Regions from separate parts of the Streptomyces sp. NPDC051243 genome, predicted to be linked through region 4. Evidence: riboswitches for the same ligand, from Rfam matches in the RefSeq annotation. Region 4 holds a riboswitch; each other region holds the start of a gene.
The links. Region 4 has a riboswitch for cyclic di-AMP ahead of ACIBAG_RS02975 (C40 family peptidase). Riboswitches for the same ligand answer to the same signal wherever they lie in the genome.
Positions count from the first base shown of each region.

Region 1: linked by a shared signal. The riboswitch ahead of ACIBAG_RS20000 (LysM peptidoglycan-binding domain-containing M23 family metallopeptidase) and the one ahead of ACIBAG_RS02975 (C40 family peptidase) in region 4 are both predicted to bind cyclic di-AMP.
Region 2: linked by a shared signal. The riboswitch ahead of ACIBAG_RS43160 (NlpC/P60 family protein) and the one ahead of ACIBAG_RS02975 (C40 family peptidase) in region 4 are both predicted to bind cyclic di-AMP.
Region 3: linked by a shared signal. The riboswitch ahead of ACIBAG_RS33760 (M23 family metallopeptidase) and the one ahead of ACIBAG_RS02975 (C40 family peptidase) in region 4 are both predicted to bind cyclic di-AMP.

Region 1 covers NZ_JBITES010000007.1:318,974-322,522, forward strand. Annotated here, with positions in the region: gene ACIBAG_RS19995 (alpha-galactosidase) at 1-1,702, shown strand, start outside; cyclic di-AMP (ydaO/yuaA leader) riboswitch at 2,010-2,168, shown strand; gene ACIBAG_RS20000 (LysM peptidoglycan-binding domain-containing M23 family metallopeptidase) at 2,173-3,135, shown strand; gene ACIBAG_RS20005 (DUF6250 domain-containing protein) at 3,468-3,549, shown strand, end outside.
Region 2 covers NZ_JBITES010000025.1:127,461-131,009, reverse strand. Annotated here, with positions in the region: gene ACIBAG_RS43160 (NlpC/P60 family protein) at 97-1,281, opposite strand; cyclic di-AMP (ydaO/yuaA leader) riboswitch at 1,290-1,460, opposite strand; gene pcrA (DNA helicase PcrA) at 1,804-3,549, shown strand, end outside.
Region 3 covers NZ_JBITES010000015.1:136,513-140,061, forward strand. Annotated here, with positions in the region: gene ACIBAG_RS33755 (GntR family transcriptional regulator) at 1-299, opposite strand, end outside; gene ACIBAG_RS33760 (M23 family metallopeptidase) at 639-1,424, opposite strand; cyclic di-AMP (ydaO/yuaA leader) riboswitch at 1,438-1,601, opposite strand; gene ACIBAG_RS33765 (M16 family metallopeptidase) at 1,806-3,194, opposite strand; gene ACIBAG_RS33770 (M16 family metallopeptidase) at 3,191-3,549, opposite strand, start outside.
Region 4 covers NZ_JBITES010000001.1:677,332-680,880, reverse strand. Annotated here, with positions in the region: gene ACIBAG_RS02980 (hypothetical protein) at 1-282, opposite strand, end outside; gene ACIBAG_RS02975 (C40 family peptidase) at 444-1,811, opposite strand; cyclic di-AMP (ydaO/yuaA leader) riboswitch at 1,868-2,040, opposite strand; gene ACIBAG_RS02970 (NAD-dependent epimerase/dehydratase family protein) at 2,183-3,241, opposite strand.

The DNA of each region.
Region 1 (3,549 bases), on a different contig from region 4:
CGACGACGTCGTGGAGCGCTGGGTGACCCTGGACAACCAGGGGCCCGACCTGGAGCTGCTGCGCGCCGACTCCGCCACCTGGACCCTGCCCGAGCGCGAGGACTGGCGGCTGTCCCAACTGCACGGACGCTGGGCCGCGGAGTCCCGGCTGACGCAGTCGCCCCTCACCTACGGTGAGAAGGTCATCGGCAGTCGCCGCGGCCACACCGGGCACCCGCTCCTGCCCTGGGTCGCGCTCGACACCGACGCCACCGAGGAGCGCGGCGAGGTGTACGGCTGCGCCCTCGCCTGGTCGGGGTCCTGGCGGATCGCGGTGGCCCAGCTGCCGGACGCGCGCGTGCAGATCACCGGCGGGGTCGGGTACGACGACTCGGGTCTGCTGCGGCTGGCGGCGGGGGAGTCGTTCGTGACCCCCGTCTTCGCCGGGCTGTGGAGCGACGGCGGCTTCGGGGGCGCGAGCCGCGCCTGGCACGCCTACCAGCGCGCCCATGTCATCCCCGACGCCGATCAGGACCGGCCGGTGCTCTTCAACTCCTGGGAGGCGACGGAGTTCGACATCTCCGAGGAGCGGCAAAGGGCCCTCGCGCGACGGGCCGCCGCGATCGGCGTGGAGCTGTTCGTCGTCGACGACGGCTGGTTCGGGGCGCGCACCAGCGACCGCGCCGGGCTCGGCGACTGGACGCCCAACCCGGACCGCTTCCCGTCCGGCCTCAAGCCCCTGGCCGACCATGTACACGGCCTCGGCATGCAGTTCGGCATCTGGGTGGAGCCGGAAATGGTCAATCCGGACAGCGAGCTCTACCGGGCCCACCCGGACTGGGTGCAGTACCAGACCGGGCGAAAGCGGACGGAATTCCGCAATCAGCTCGTATTGAACCTGGCCCGCCAAGACGTCCAGGAATACCTCTGGAACCGGCTCGACGAGATCCTCTCCAGCGCTCCCGTCGACTACGTGAAGTGGGACTTCAACCGCTGCTTCAGCGATGCGGGCTGGCCCGGTGAGCCGTACCCGCAGCGGCTCTGGGTCGACCACGTCCGCGCCTTCTACGCCCTGTTGGACCGGCTCCGCGCCGCCCACCCGGGCGTCGCCTTCGAGTCCTGCTCGGGCGGGGGCGGCCGGATCGACCTCGGCGTGCTGAGCCGTACGGACCAGGTGTGGACGTCCGACAACACCGACCCGCTCGACCGGCTCGCCATCCAGCACGGCTTCAGTCAGATCCACCCGGCGCGGGTCATGGCCGCCTGGGTCACCGACAGTCCGAACGACCAGCTCAACGGCCGGGCCAGCTCGCTGCGGTTCCGTTTCGTGAGTGCCATGGCCGGGGTGCTCGGCGTCGGCGGAGACCTCACGCAGTGGACCGAGGGGGAGCTCGCCGAGGCGCGGGAGTGGGTGGAGCTCTACAAGGAGATCCGGCCCGTCGTGCAGCGTGGCGACCTCTACCGGCTGCGGCCCCCGCGCGGCGGGCTGAGTGCGGTGCAGTACGCGCTCGGTGACGAGACGGTCGTCCTCGCCTGGCTTCAGGCGCAGAGCTACGGCGAATCCGTACCGGCGCTGCGGCTGCGTGGGCTCGACCCGACAGCATCGTACGAATGCCGCGAAACGGGCGAAGTTCACCGAGGTGCCGTATTGCTGCATCACGGACTGCGCACCAACCTGCGCGGCGACCTTGATGCGACAGTTATCCGCCTGCGCCGCATCTAGGGGTTCTGTCCGAATTGACGCCTTCATTCCAACTCGCTCTGAAGCAAAGGAAGCTGGAGCGGAGTCGCGTGAGGAGCGTCATATTCGTGACCGTGCGTCGCCCGTCATGTTCATGTAATTCCCCTGCTTTTCAAGGGGTTTTGAGTCGGGCGGCGCATCAATAATTCACGCAGGGTGACCGAGAATTCCCACAAGGGATCAACAGGAACGCATTCGGACGGAACCTCTCACTTGTTCCCGTGCGTCTTCCTCGCTTACGTTCGCCACCAATCCGGACGGACGCCGAATCCTGCCGCCGACCGGAGCCCGCGCAAACTCACCCGACCATGGCAGGAGCGGGGGACCCACAGGTAAAACCGCCTGTTCCGGTCTCCGGAACAGGCTTGGGGTCAAGTCGCGTCCCGACGCGGCCGGGCATCTCCAGCCCGCACCCGACAGCTCACCTCGCAGGCGCCGGAGAGGAATTCGCCATGCCCGCGAAGGGTAAGCACCGCCGCCCGAAGTCCCTGCGCTTCACCCGCTCCATAGCCGTCGCCGGAACCGGCGGAGCCGCTCTCGCCCTCCCGCTCATCGGAGCCACCGGCGCCCATGCCGCTCCCGCGCAGTCCGTTTCCGGAAAGGCCGTTCAGACACTTCCGGTCGCTGAGAAGAAGGCGGCCGAGAAGAAGGCCGCAGAGAAGAAGGACGCGGCTCGGAAGACGGGTGTGCGGACCTATTCGGTGCAGGTCGGCGACTACCTTTCGAAGATCGCCGACGAGCAGAACGTCAGCGGTGGCTGGAAGAAGCTCTACGCCGACAACCGAGAGGCCGTCGGTTCGGACCCGTCGCTCATCCACCCCGGTCTGAAGCTCACCATCGGTGGCAAGAAGGCCGCGACGAGCACCCCCAAGTCGTCGCCCTCTTCCCCGTCTTCCTCTTCTTCGCCCTCGAAGTCGTCGGATTCCTCGGATTCTTCCGCCGCGAAGTCCTCCGCGACCAAGACGACCAAGGCTGCCCAGAGCGCCGGGGCGACCAGCACCGCCAGTGGCTTCAGTGCCCCGCTGTCCTCGGCCGCCGTCGGCACCGCGTACAAGGTGGCGGGCAGCATGTGGTCCAGCGGCTACCACACCGGCGTCGACTTCTCCGCTCCGACCGGCACCTCGCTGAAGGCCGTGGGCGCGGGCACCGTCGTCTCCGCGGGCTGGGCCGGCGCGTACGGCAACCAGGTCGTCATCCGGCTCGCCGACGGCTACTACGCCCAGTACGCCCACCTGTCCTCGCTCTCCGTCTCGGCCGGCCAGACCGTGACCGCGGGCCAGCAGATAGGCCTCTCCGGATCGACGGGCAACTCGACCGGCCCGCACCTGCACTTCGAGATCCGCACCACGCCGGACTACGGCTCGGACGTGGACCCGGTCGCCTACCTCCGCTCCAAGGGTGTCGCCATCGGCTGATCCCCCGCCGACCCTCCCCGCTCGAGGCTCCTCTCGAGCGGGGGCGGACCCCACGCCTGACACGCTGCCGCAGGCCGGACCCCGATCCCCGGGTCCGGCCTTCGGTGTGTCCGGGCTCGATCGGTCGTGAGCGCCGCATTGCGTTCGTGTGGCGGGCATGTCCGGAGTGTCGACAGGAGGGGAGGCGGGAAGGCACAGTGATCGGCGCAGCACTGCAAGCGCTTTCTGCTGCCCGCGTCAACTCCCCTGTCCGGCGGGGGCGGTGACAAGGCATCGGAGGGCGCCCGTCATCCGCACGGCTGTCTGCACCCTCCCGGAAGGAGCCGTCCCCAGTGACAACCACGCGTAGAGCCTTCGCAGCCCTGGCCGTTGGCGCCGCTCTGACCGCCCTCGGCCCCGCGGGCACCGCCGGCG
Region 2 (3,549 bases), on a different contig from region 4:
GGCCCCTTCCCGCCGTACGCGACCGCGGCTCCGTGGGCGTGCGGCCAGGCAGACCCCCACGGAGCCGGCGGAATGGGGCCCACGCGCGCGTATGCGTCAGGCCGGGCGGACCACGCTGTGGATGGACGACTCTCCGTCGTAGTAGATCGACTCCTCACGGACGTACGCGCCCGGCTTGGGGGCGTGGATCATCATGCCGTTGCCGATGTAGATGCCCACGTGGGTGACGTCGTCGTAGAAGAAGATCAGGTCGCCGGGCTGGGCGTTGGCCAGGGAGACCGTGGTGCCGGCGTTGACCTGGTCGTAGGTGACGCGGGGGATGTCCACGCCGGCGGCCTTCCAGGCGGCCTGGGTGAGGCCGGAGCAGTCGTAGGAGTCGGGGCCGGTGGCGCCCCAGACGTACGGCTTGCCTATCTGGGAGCGGGCGAAGGCCAAAGCCTTCTCGGCCTTGGTAGCGTACGAGGAGTCCGTGGCCGGGGAGGACGAGTCCGAGGTGCTCGAGTCGGACGGCGACTCGGTGCTCTCCTGCTGCTGGGCGGCCGCGGCCTCCTGGCGCTCGCGTTCGGCCTCCGCCTCCGCCTGCTGGCGGGCCAGCTCCGCGGCCTTGCGGGCGGCCTCTTCCTGCTTGCGCTTCTCGATCGCGGCGAGGCGGGCCTTCTCCTCCGCCGTCAGCTTGGAGAGGAGTTCGCGCGCGTCGGACAGTTTCGTCTGGACCGTGGTCTTTGCGGTCTGCAGGTCGTTCTGCGACTCGGTGAGCGTCTCGAGGCTCTGGGCGGCCTCCTGGCGCTTCTTCATCGTCGCGGACTGCTGCGTGAAGTAGTCGTCGACCGCCTGCTTCTGACGGCCGGTCAGGCGGTCCATCAGCTGGGTCTGGTCGAAGTAGTCCTGCGGGGTGTCCGCCAGGAGGAAGGTCGCCGTGTCGGGGGCGGCGGCCCCGGTGCGGTACTGGGCGGCCGCGAAGGAACCCAGTTCCTCGCGCGCCTCGTTGAGCTCCTGGGTGCGCTTGGCGACGTCGTCGAGGAGGGTGTCGACGCGCTTGCGCTGCTTCGCGGTCTTCTCCTTGGCCGCGTTGTACTTCTCGGTCGCCGACTCCGCCTGGCGGTAGAGGTCGTCGACCTTCTTCTCGACCTCTTCGAGGCTCGGCTTGTCGTCCGTCGAGGGGCTCGCGTTGGCCGTCTGGGACAGCAGGGCCACGGAGGTGAGGGCCGCCGTGGCGAGGGCGGGGGTCCGTATGCCTGCTACGCGCGTACCCGCGGGACGCGACTTGCGGTGCGACGCCAAGGGAGGCGACTCCTTCCGTGCTCCGCCTACCGAGTTAGCTGTCGGGTTCGGGCGGGTGGTTCGGAAGGGTTGCCCTACGGCCGTTCCCGGGAGGGAAGTCGGGCCGATTCACCCCAGAGGTTCGGTGGGTCCCCGGCTCCGGCTGCGCGGTGGCGTGCCGGACTCGGCGGAGGCCGCGCGGCCCGGCGACGTTCGCCGGTGGGGGTCGTGCGGCCTGTCCGGCACGGTAGCCAACTCGTGTGGCCCCTGTGAAGGTTGATGTTCGATATGCCCGATACATTTTCGTGACCTTGCCGTTGTTTGCCGTCGGTGGTGGTTGGTTGGGGGGCGTGTGGCGGGTTTTGGTGTTGTTTGGGTGGAGGGCGGCTTCCGTCTGTTTTCGATCGCGGATTGTGACGGGCGCGTCATGGAGGGTGAGAGGGGTCCCGGCGGGGTGTGCGGGGAGATCGCGGAGTGTCGAAACGGGCGATGTTCTCGGGTCGGCCGCGGGCTGTCAGTGGGGCGCCCTAGACTCGGAGAGCGATGAGCAGCCTCTTTGACGACAGCTTCCTGGCGGACCTCCAGGCCCCACGGGCCCATGAGGAGGAACCCCCGCCTCCGCCCGAGGACGATCACGCTCCGGAGTCAGTTCCGGACGATCTGTTCGGCGGGAAGTTCGACGTGCCTCCGGACCGGGACGCCTACTACCGCGACGGCGCCCCGCGGCCGGCCATCGACGCGGCCGCGCTGCTGGAGGGGCTGAACGAGAACCAGCGGGCGGCCGTCGTCCACTCGGACACCCCGCTGCTCATCGTGGCCGGCGCCGGCTCCGGCAAGACGCGTGTGCTCACCCACCGCATCGCCCACCTGCTGGCCGAGCGGAATGTGCATCCGGGGCAGATCCTCGCGATCACCTTCACCAACAAGGCCGCGGGTGAGATGAAGGAGCGAGTCGAGCAGCTCGTCGGCCCGCGCGCGAACGCGATGTGGGTGATGACCTTCCACAGCGCGTGCGTGCGCATCCTGCGACGGGAGAGCAAGAAGCTCGGCTTCACGTCCTCTTTCTCGATCTACGACGCCGCCGACTCCAAGCGGCTGATGGCGCTCGTCTGCCGGGATCTCGACCTCGATCCCAAGCGGTTCCCGCCCAAGTCCTTCAGCGCCAAGATCAGCAACCTGAAGAACGAGCTGATCGACGAGGAGGACTTCGCGGCGCAGGCGAGTGACGGCTTCGAGAAGACCCTCGCCCAGGCCTATGCCCTGTACCAGTCGCGGCTGCGCGAGGCCAATGCGCTGGATTTCGACGACCTGATCATGACGACGGTCAATCTGCTGCGCGCCTTCCCGGACGTCGCCGAGCACTACCGCCGCCGCTTCCGGCACGTCCTCGTCGACGAGTACCAGGACACCAACCACGCGCAGTACGCGCTCGTGCGCGAGCTCGTCGGCACCCGCGAGCACCCCGTCGACGTGCCGCCCAGCGAGTACGACGTCCCGCCCGCCGAGCTGTGTGTCGTGGGTGACGCCGACCAGTCGATCTACGCTTTCCGCGGCGCCACCATCCGCAACATCCTCCAGTTCGAGGAGGACTACCCGGACGCGACCACCATCCTGCTGGAGCAGAACTACCGCTCCACCCAGACGATCCTCTCCGCCGCCAACGCGGTCATCGAGCGCAACGAGTCCCGCCGTCCCAAGAACCTGTGGACCAACGCGGGCGCGGGCGCGCGCATCACCGGCTATGTCGCGGACACCGAGCACGACGAGGCGCAGTTCGTCGCCGACGAGATAGACCGACTGACGGACGCGGGCGAGGCGAAGGCAGGTGACGTCGCCGTCTTCTACCGGACGAACGCCCAGTCCCGTGTCTTCGAGGAAGTGTTCATCCGCGTCGGGCTGCCCTACAAGGTCGTCGGCGGGGTTCGCTTCTACGAGCGCAAGGAGGTCCGGGACGTCCTGGCCTACCTGCGGGTGCTGGCCAACCCCGAGGACTCCGTGCCCCTGCGCCGGATCCTCAACGTCCCCAAGCGGGGCATCGGCGAGCGTGCCGAGGCGATGATCGACGCTCTCTCCCAGCGCGAGAAGATCAGCTTCCCGCAGGCGCTGCGGCGCGTCGACGAGGCGTACGGCATGGCCGCGCGGTCGACCAACGCCGTCAAGCGGTTCAACACGCTGATGGAGGAGCTCCGTACGATCGTCGAGTCCGGCGCGGGACCGGCGACCGTCCTGGAGGCGGTGCTCGAACGGACCGGCTATCTCGCCGAGTTGCAGGCTTCCACGGATCCCCAG
Region 3 (3,549 bases), on a different contig from region 4:
TGGGCCTCGGTGCGCCGCTGGGCGGCCCGGGAGGCGCCGAGCGGCTCCAGGAGGGTACGCATCTCCAGCAGGTCGGCGGCCTCCTGCTCGGTCGGCTCGGCGACGCACGCGCCCGCGTGCCGCCGGGTCACCACGAAGCCCTCCGCCTCCAGGGTGCGCAGGGCCTCCCGCACGGGGACACGGGAGACGCCGTAGCGGCGCGCGAGGAGTTCCTCGGTGAGCCGGCTGCCACGCTCGTAGACACCGGCGACGATGTCGTCCCGGATCGCCGTGCACACCGAGTGCGCCGGAATACGCATGACCGACCTCCGCCTTAATCCCCGTGAAACGTCGACGAATGACGTGTGTTCAGTGACTCTATTGCAACCGGCCGGAATTTCCGACGGCGGACCGGAATCCATGGATATTTTTTGGACAGCGGTTCGTGCGAAACACCGAAAGCCCCGGCCAGGAGAGCCGGGGCTTCGGGGAGCGGAGCCAGTGCCGTCGGACGACCAAGCGGGCATCGTCAGACGATCACGGGGATGGTGAGCCTCCACGCGGGTGGAAGTGGAAAGGGTCACACACGCGGGCGCGTGGAAGGCGTCACCTCCGCGCGCGTGGGAGTCGTCAGACCCCTCACGCGCGCGTGGAGGGCGTCAGAGGTTCACGCCGTGCGAGCGGAGGTAGGCGACGGGGTCGATGTCGGAGCCGTACTCCGCCGTCGTACGGGCCTCGAAGTGCAGGTGCGCCCCGGTGACGTTGCCGGTGGCGCCGGACAGGCCGATCTGCTGGCCCGGGGTGACCGTCTGGCCCACCGAGACGCCGACGGACGACAGGTGGCCGTACTGGGTGTACGTGCCGTCGTTCATCTTGATCACGACCTGGTTGCCGTACGCCCCGCCCCAGCCGGCCTCCACGACGGTGCCGGAGCCGACGGCGTGCACGGAGGTGCCGCTGGCGGCGTGGAAGTCGACGCCCGTGTGGCTGCCGGAGGACCAGACGGCGCCGCCGGCCTTGTAGCCGGTGGAGACGTACGAGCCGGAGATCGGGGCCACGTAGGACAGCAGACGCTTGCGCTCGGCCTCGCGAGCGGCGCGTTCCCTGGCCTCGCGCTCCTTCTTGGCCTTCTCCGCCGCCTTCTTGCGCGCGGCGTCCTCGGCGGCCTTCTTCGCCGCGGCGGCCTCCTTGGCCGCCTGCTCCTGGGCGTCGGCCTGGGCGTCGATCTGGTCGGCGATCGAGTTGTCGACGCTGATGACGGGTATGAGGCCGGTCTGTTCGGCGGCGGGTTCCGCGGCGAGTGCCGGGGCGGCCAGGGTGCCCATGACGCCGGTGGCGGTGAGGGCGGCGACGCCGGCCGCACGGGCCGTCGTGCGCTCGAACCGGCTGGGCCGGCGGTGCTTCCCGGTGGGGCGGTTCTTCCCGGTGGCGCAGGTGAACGCCATGTAGTGGCTGATCCTTTCCTTCCTTCTCGCCTACCGGGTTAGCTGACGGGTTCGGAGCAGGAAGGTCTCCTACGGACCCCCTCGCCTTCGCGCGGGCGTCCGATTCACCCCAGGGACTACGGGTGGGTCCCCGGCTCCCCTGGCTCGCGCCGTACGGGGACTCGGCGATGACTGTCCGGTGCCGCGGGCGCGGCGCACTGCCTGACGGACAGCCCGGAAGACGCTAAACGGGACATCTTTCAATCCCCAAATGGATCCCGGATTTTGTAGCGCATCCCACAGGCCAGACAGGCAACCTCTCCTCAATTCGGGCATAAAGGGGCCCTGGCGACTCTGTCGTCACCAGGGCCCCTACGCGCGCGCGGCGCCGTAATGCACCGTCTACTCGGCTGCCACCACGGTGACTTCGCCGATGCCGAGGGCCTCGACGGGCTCCCGGATCGCGGCCGCGTCGCCGACGAGGATGGTCACCAGGCGGTCCGCCGGGAAGGCGCTCACGGCCGCCGCGGTGGCCTCGACGGTGCCGGTCGCGGCGAGCTGCCGGTACAGCGTCCCCTGGTAGTCGTCGGGCAGGTGCTGCTCGACCTGGTCGGCCAGCGTGCTCGCCACGGACGCGGCGGTCTCGTACTTCAGCGGCGCGACACCGACGAGGTTCTGCACGGCGAAGTCCCGCTCGGCGTCCGTGAGGCCTCCCTCGGCGACGCCACGCAGTACCGTCCACAGGTCCTGCAGCGCGGGACCGGTGTTCGGGGTGTCGACGGAGCCGCTGATGGCGAGCATGGCCGCGCCCGTGCCGTCCGGGGCGGAGCGCAGGACCTGCCCGAACGCGCGCACGCCGTAGGTGTAGCCCTTCTCCTCGCGCAGGACCTTGTCCAGCCGGGAGGTGAGGGTGCCGCCGAGGCAGTACGTGCCGAGCACCTGCGCCGGCCACACGCGGTCGTGCCGGTCGGGGCCGACCCGGCCGATCAGCAGCTGCGTCTGGACGGAGCCGGGGCGGTCCACGATGACGACGCGGCCGGTGTCGTCCGCGGTCACCGGCGGGACGGGCCGCGGCTCGGCCGGGGAGCCGGTCCAGGCGCCGAGGGTGTCGCCGAGCAGGGCGTCGAGGTCGACGCCGGTGAGGTCGCCGACGACCACGACGGTGGACGTGGCGGGGCGGACGTACCGCTCGTAGAAGGCCCGCACGCCCGCGGAGTCGATGCCCGCGACCGTGTCCTCGGTGCCCTGGCGCGGCCGGGACATGCGCGAGGTCGCCGGGAACAGCTCCTTGGAGAGCTCCTTGGCGGCGCGGCGCGAGGGGTTGGCCAGCTCGTGCGGGATCTCGTCGAGCCGGTTGCGCACCAGGCGCTCGACCTCGGCGTCCGCGAACGCGGGCGCCCTGAGGGCGTCGGCGAGGAGGTCGAGCGCCTTGGGCAGGCGGGAGACCGGCACTTCGAGGCTGACGCGGACGCCTGGGTGGTCCGCGTAGGCGTCGAGGGTGGCACCGCAGCGCTCCAGCTCGGCGGCGAACTCCTCGGCGGTGTGCTTGTCGGTGCCCTCCGACAGGGCGCGCGCCATGATCGTGGCGATGCCGTCGAGGCCCTTCGGCTCGGCGTCCAGGGGCGTGTCCAGGAGCACCTCGACGGCGACGACCCGCTGGCCCGGGCGGTGGCAGCGCAGGACCGTCAGGCCGTTGTCCAGCTTGCCGCGCTCGGGCGCCGGGAAGGCCCAGGGCCGGGCCTGGCCGGCCTGGGGCTGCGGGTGGAACTCCATGCTGGCGAGCTCGGTCACTGCGCCGACTCCTCGTTCTCGTCGGTGGTCTCGGCGGCCTCGGCTGCGGTCGGCTCGTACACGAGCACCGCGCGGTTGTCGGGGCGCAGGCGGGCCTTGGCGACCGCCTGGACCTCCTCGGCGGTGACGTCGAGGACGCGCTGTACGGCGGTGAACGCGAGCTGGGGGTCGCCGAACAGGACGGCGTACCGGCACAGTTCGTCGGCGCGGCCCGCGACGGTGCCGAGCCGGTCCAGCCACTCGCGCTCCAACTGGGCCTGCGCGCGCTCCATCTCCTCGGCGGTGGGGCCCTCCTGAGCGAAGCGGGCGAGCTCCTCGTCGACGGCCGACTCGATGACCGGGACCTCGACGTCGC
Region 4 (3,549 bases):
GCCGCGGCTGCTCTGCGCCTGCGCGGTACCGATGAACTGCACGCCACCGCTCGCCGTCACCTGAAAGGACAGGTGCGCCTCCCGCAGCGGCAGCGGGCCTCCTCGCGCAGCCGCCTCGCTGAACAGCTGCTGCAACGCGTCCACAGCCTCGGCAAGGTTCCTGCGCAGTGGCCCCAGGGGCACGTTCCGCAGTCTGACCTCGTCGTTTCCGCCGCTGCCGAACAGGCCCATGGAGTCGTCGTCATCCCGGAGCTCTTCGTCGTACGACACCCAGAAAGGCACCGCGGGTTCGTCGGATGGTGCGGCAGCTGATGTCACGGTTCCCCCTCGGCCTTCGCTCGCGAGCCAACTGTACGGAGGGGGAGCGCAGTTCATGTCCCGCGCGGGAAAATAGGGCCCCGAAGAAGTACGAGGCCCTTGTTCTCAGGCAGGTCGTATCACGGTCAGGCAGGTCGTATCACGCTGTGGATCTCCGACTCCCCGGCGAAGTGGATCGACTCCTCGCGTATGACCGCTCCCGGGCCGGGGGCGTGGATCATCATGCCGTTTCCGGAGTAGATGCCGACGTGCCCGGCGTGGAAGAGGACCAGGTCGCCGGGCTCGATGTAGGCGAGGGCGATGCCGCGGCCGGCGGTCGCCTGCTCCTGCGGGGTACGGGGGAGGGCGATGCCGGCGGCCTTCCAGGCGGCCTGGGTGAGGCCCCCGCCGTCGTACGCGTCCGGGCCCGTCGTGCCCCAGACGCAGGGCTTGCCGATCTGGGCGCGGGCGAAGTCGAGGGCCCGCACGGCTCGGGTGTCCTGGGGGGTGGGGGAGGCGGTGGCGGTGCTCGTGACGAGAGCCTGGCTCGTGACGAGAGCCTGGCTCGTGTCCAGGGTCTGGCTCGTGTAGAAGGGCCGGCCCGTGTCGGAGCGGGCCGCCGGGTCGGCCGGGACCGGGGTCAGGTCGGCCGGTCCCAGGTCCTGCAGGGCCTCCCAGCGTGTCTCGGCCGAGGGCTGGGACGGAGCGGGTGTGAGTGCCGTGCTCTGCTGGGTGATGTACGCGGAGAGCAGCTCGCGCGCCCGGTCGAGCTTGCGCTGGTTGTGCTCCTTGGTAGTCCGCAGTGCGGACCGCTGCTGCGGGTCCGCTGCCGAGCCGCCGGTGGGTTCGGCGGTCGGGGCGGGCAGGGCGAGGGCGGTCTGGGTGCTCAAGGCGCTCTGCGTGTCCAGGGCGCTCCAGTCGGTCTCCTGCGGTGCCTCCGGAGCGGGCGGCAGGGCGGCGACGGGGCCGGCGGTCAGCTCCCCCAGAGGCGCCCTCCCCGTGGCCGGCGCGGACGGCAGCTCGGCGACCGGCCCGGCGGGGAGCTCCAGGGCCGCGCGGCGGGAGGCTTCCCGTGCCCGGTCGGTGAGGTCCTCCGGCGTGCGCTCCGTCGGGCGTGTGGGGCGTGTCCCGGTGGGGCGGGCCGGTATTCGGTCGCTAGGCAGCGTCGCCGGGACGGTCGGGCCCACCTTCGAGCGGGCGGCGTCGAACCACTGCCGGGTGACGTTGTCGAGGGCGGGGTCGCCGCGCCTGCTCTCCTCGCCACGGGCCCCTGCGGCGGCTCCGCGCCCGGCGTCCCTCGGCCGGTCGGCGCGCTTGCGGGGTCCCGTCGCCGCCGCGCGGGTGGCGTTGAAGGTCCCCGTGTCGGACTCGGCCTGGTCGTAGAGGGAGCTGACCCGACGGCTGACCTCCTCGCGGCTCGGCGCCTCGTCCCTCGCCGAGGGGGCGGCGTTGGCCGTCTGGGCCAGCAGGGCCACAGAGGTGAGGGCCGCCGACGCGAGTGCGGAATTGCGCATGCCGGGGAGGCTCAATGCCCCCGGACGCGCGGTTCGTTCCGGCGCCATGGGCGACGTACTCCTTCCGTGCTCCGCCTACCGGGTTAGGTGACGGGTTCGGGCGGTTGTCCGGAAGGTGTGCCCTACGGCCCTTGCCTCGAAAGGCGGTTGGGCCGATTCACCCCAAGTTCGGTTGGGTCCCCGGCTCCAGTGGCCCCCGAGGGCGCACCGGACTCGGCGGAGGCCGCACGTCCCGGCGGGGATCGCCGGAGGTCGTCGTGCGGCCTGAGGCGTAACCTAACCAACTTGTGTGTCTCACGTGAAGGTTGACGTGTGAAATGTCCGATACGTTTTTGTGACCTTCGACGCTTGGGGTGGATCTCGGTCCTGGATCACTTCGCGGCGCGTTGGCTCCGCCACGCCTCGTAGTGATCCAGGAGCGTCTGCTCGATCGGGCGGTATGTGATGCCCAGTTCGTTCACGCTGCGGCTGTTGTCCACCCGGAAGCGGATGCCGAGGTGTTTGCGGATGTAGTCCTGGCTCAGCCCGAAGGCCGGTCCCAGGACGCGTACCGGCCAGTGCGGGAGCGCGGTGCGCGGGAGGCGGAGGTCACGGGGGTGCCGGGTCCGGATGATTCGGGACATCTCGTGGAAGGACGTCATGGCCGCGGCGGCGAGGATGTAGCGGCCCTTCGCGGCCGGGTTCTCCGCCGCTGCGATGTGCGCGTCGGCGACCTCGCGCACGTCCACCGTGGTGAAGCTGAAGTCCGGGGCGCCGTAGAAGAAGTAGCCCTTGAACAGTTCCTGAAGCAGGAACAGGCTGCCGGACTCCGAGGCGGGCGTGAGGGAGGGGCCCAGGATGAGGCCGGGATTGACCGACACCATCCGCCAGCGGCCCTGGGCGGCCTCCGCGTCCCACGCCGCGCGCTCCGCGACCGTCTTGGCGTAGTGGTAGGGGTTGTTCTCCACCGTGCTGGTGGTGTTGAAGTACCGCTCCGACAGCACGCCGTCGTCCATGGCCGCGACGTCCGCGTAATCGCCGAAGATCGCACCCACGGTCGAGGTGAGGACGAGCTGGTCGACCGTGTGCGTCCGCTCGATGGCCGCCAACACGTTGCGCGTGCCGAGCAGGGCCGGGTCGACCATCTCCCGGCGGCCGTCCTTGATCTTCTCCGGCACGCGGAAGGGCGATGCCACATGGAACACCACCCGGCAGCCGCTCATCGCCTCGTCGAACGCGCCCGGCGTCAGCAAGTCCGCCTCGAACAGCGACAGCCGGCCCGGATGCGCCTCCTGCATCAACCGCAGCGGCCGTACCTTCGCCGCGTCGGCCGTGCCGCGCACGGTGGCGTGGACGTCGTAGCCGCGCTCCAGCAGCCGTTGGACCAGATGACTGCCGACGAACCCGCTGCCACCGGTGACCAGCACAGGTGCCGACCCCTCTGCGCCCACCCTCACTCCTTCTGCCGTTCTCCCGTACGGAGGCCGGTCGATCACGGTAGCTGCGCTCCCTGTGCACGGCCAGGGGTACCGGGCGACCGACGCTCGGTCAGTCACCAGCGCGCAGGCGGAGTTCGTACTCCGGCTGGATCCTTCGCATGTACCCGGTGTCGTCACGGGAGCGCGCACCCCTGACTCCATGTACAGCCGGTGCAGCCGGTCGAGGGCGTCGTGGTGGAGTTCCAGTTCACGGGTGCGGCGCAGTCCGCCCTCGCGCGCCACGTACCGTGAAGTGTCCACCACCCAGGCCGTTTGGGGTC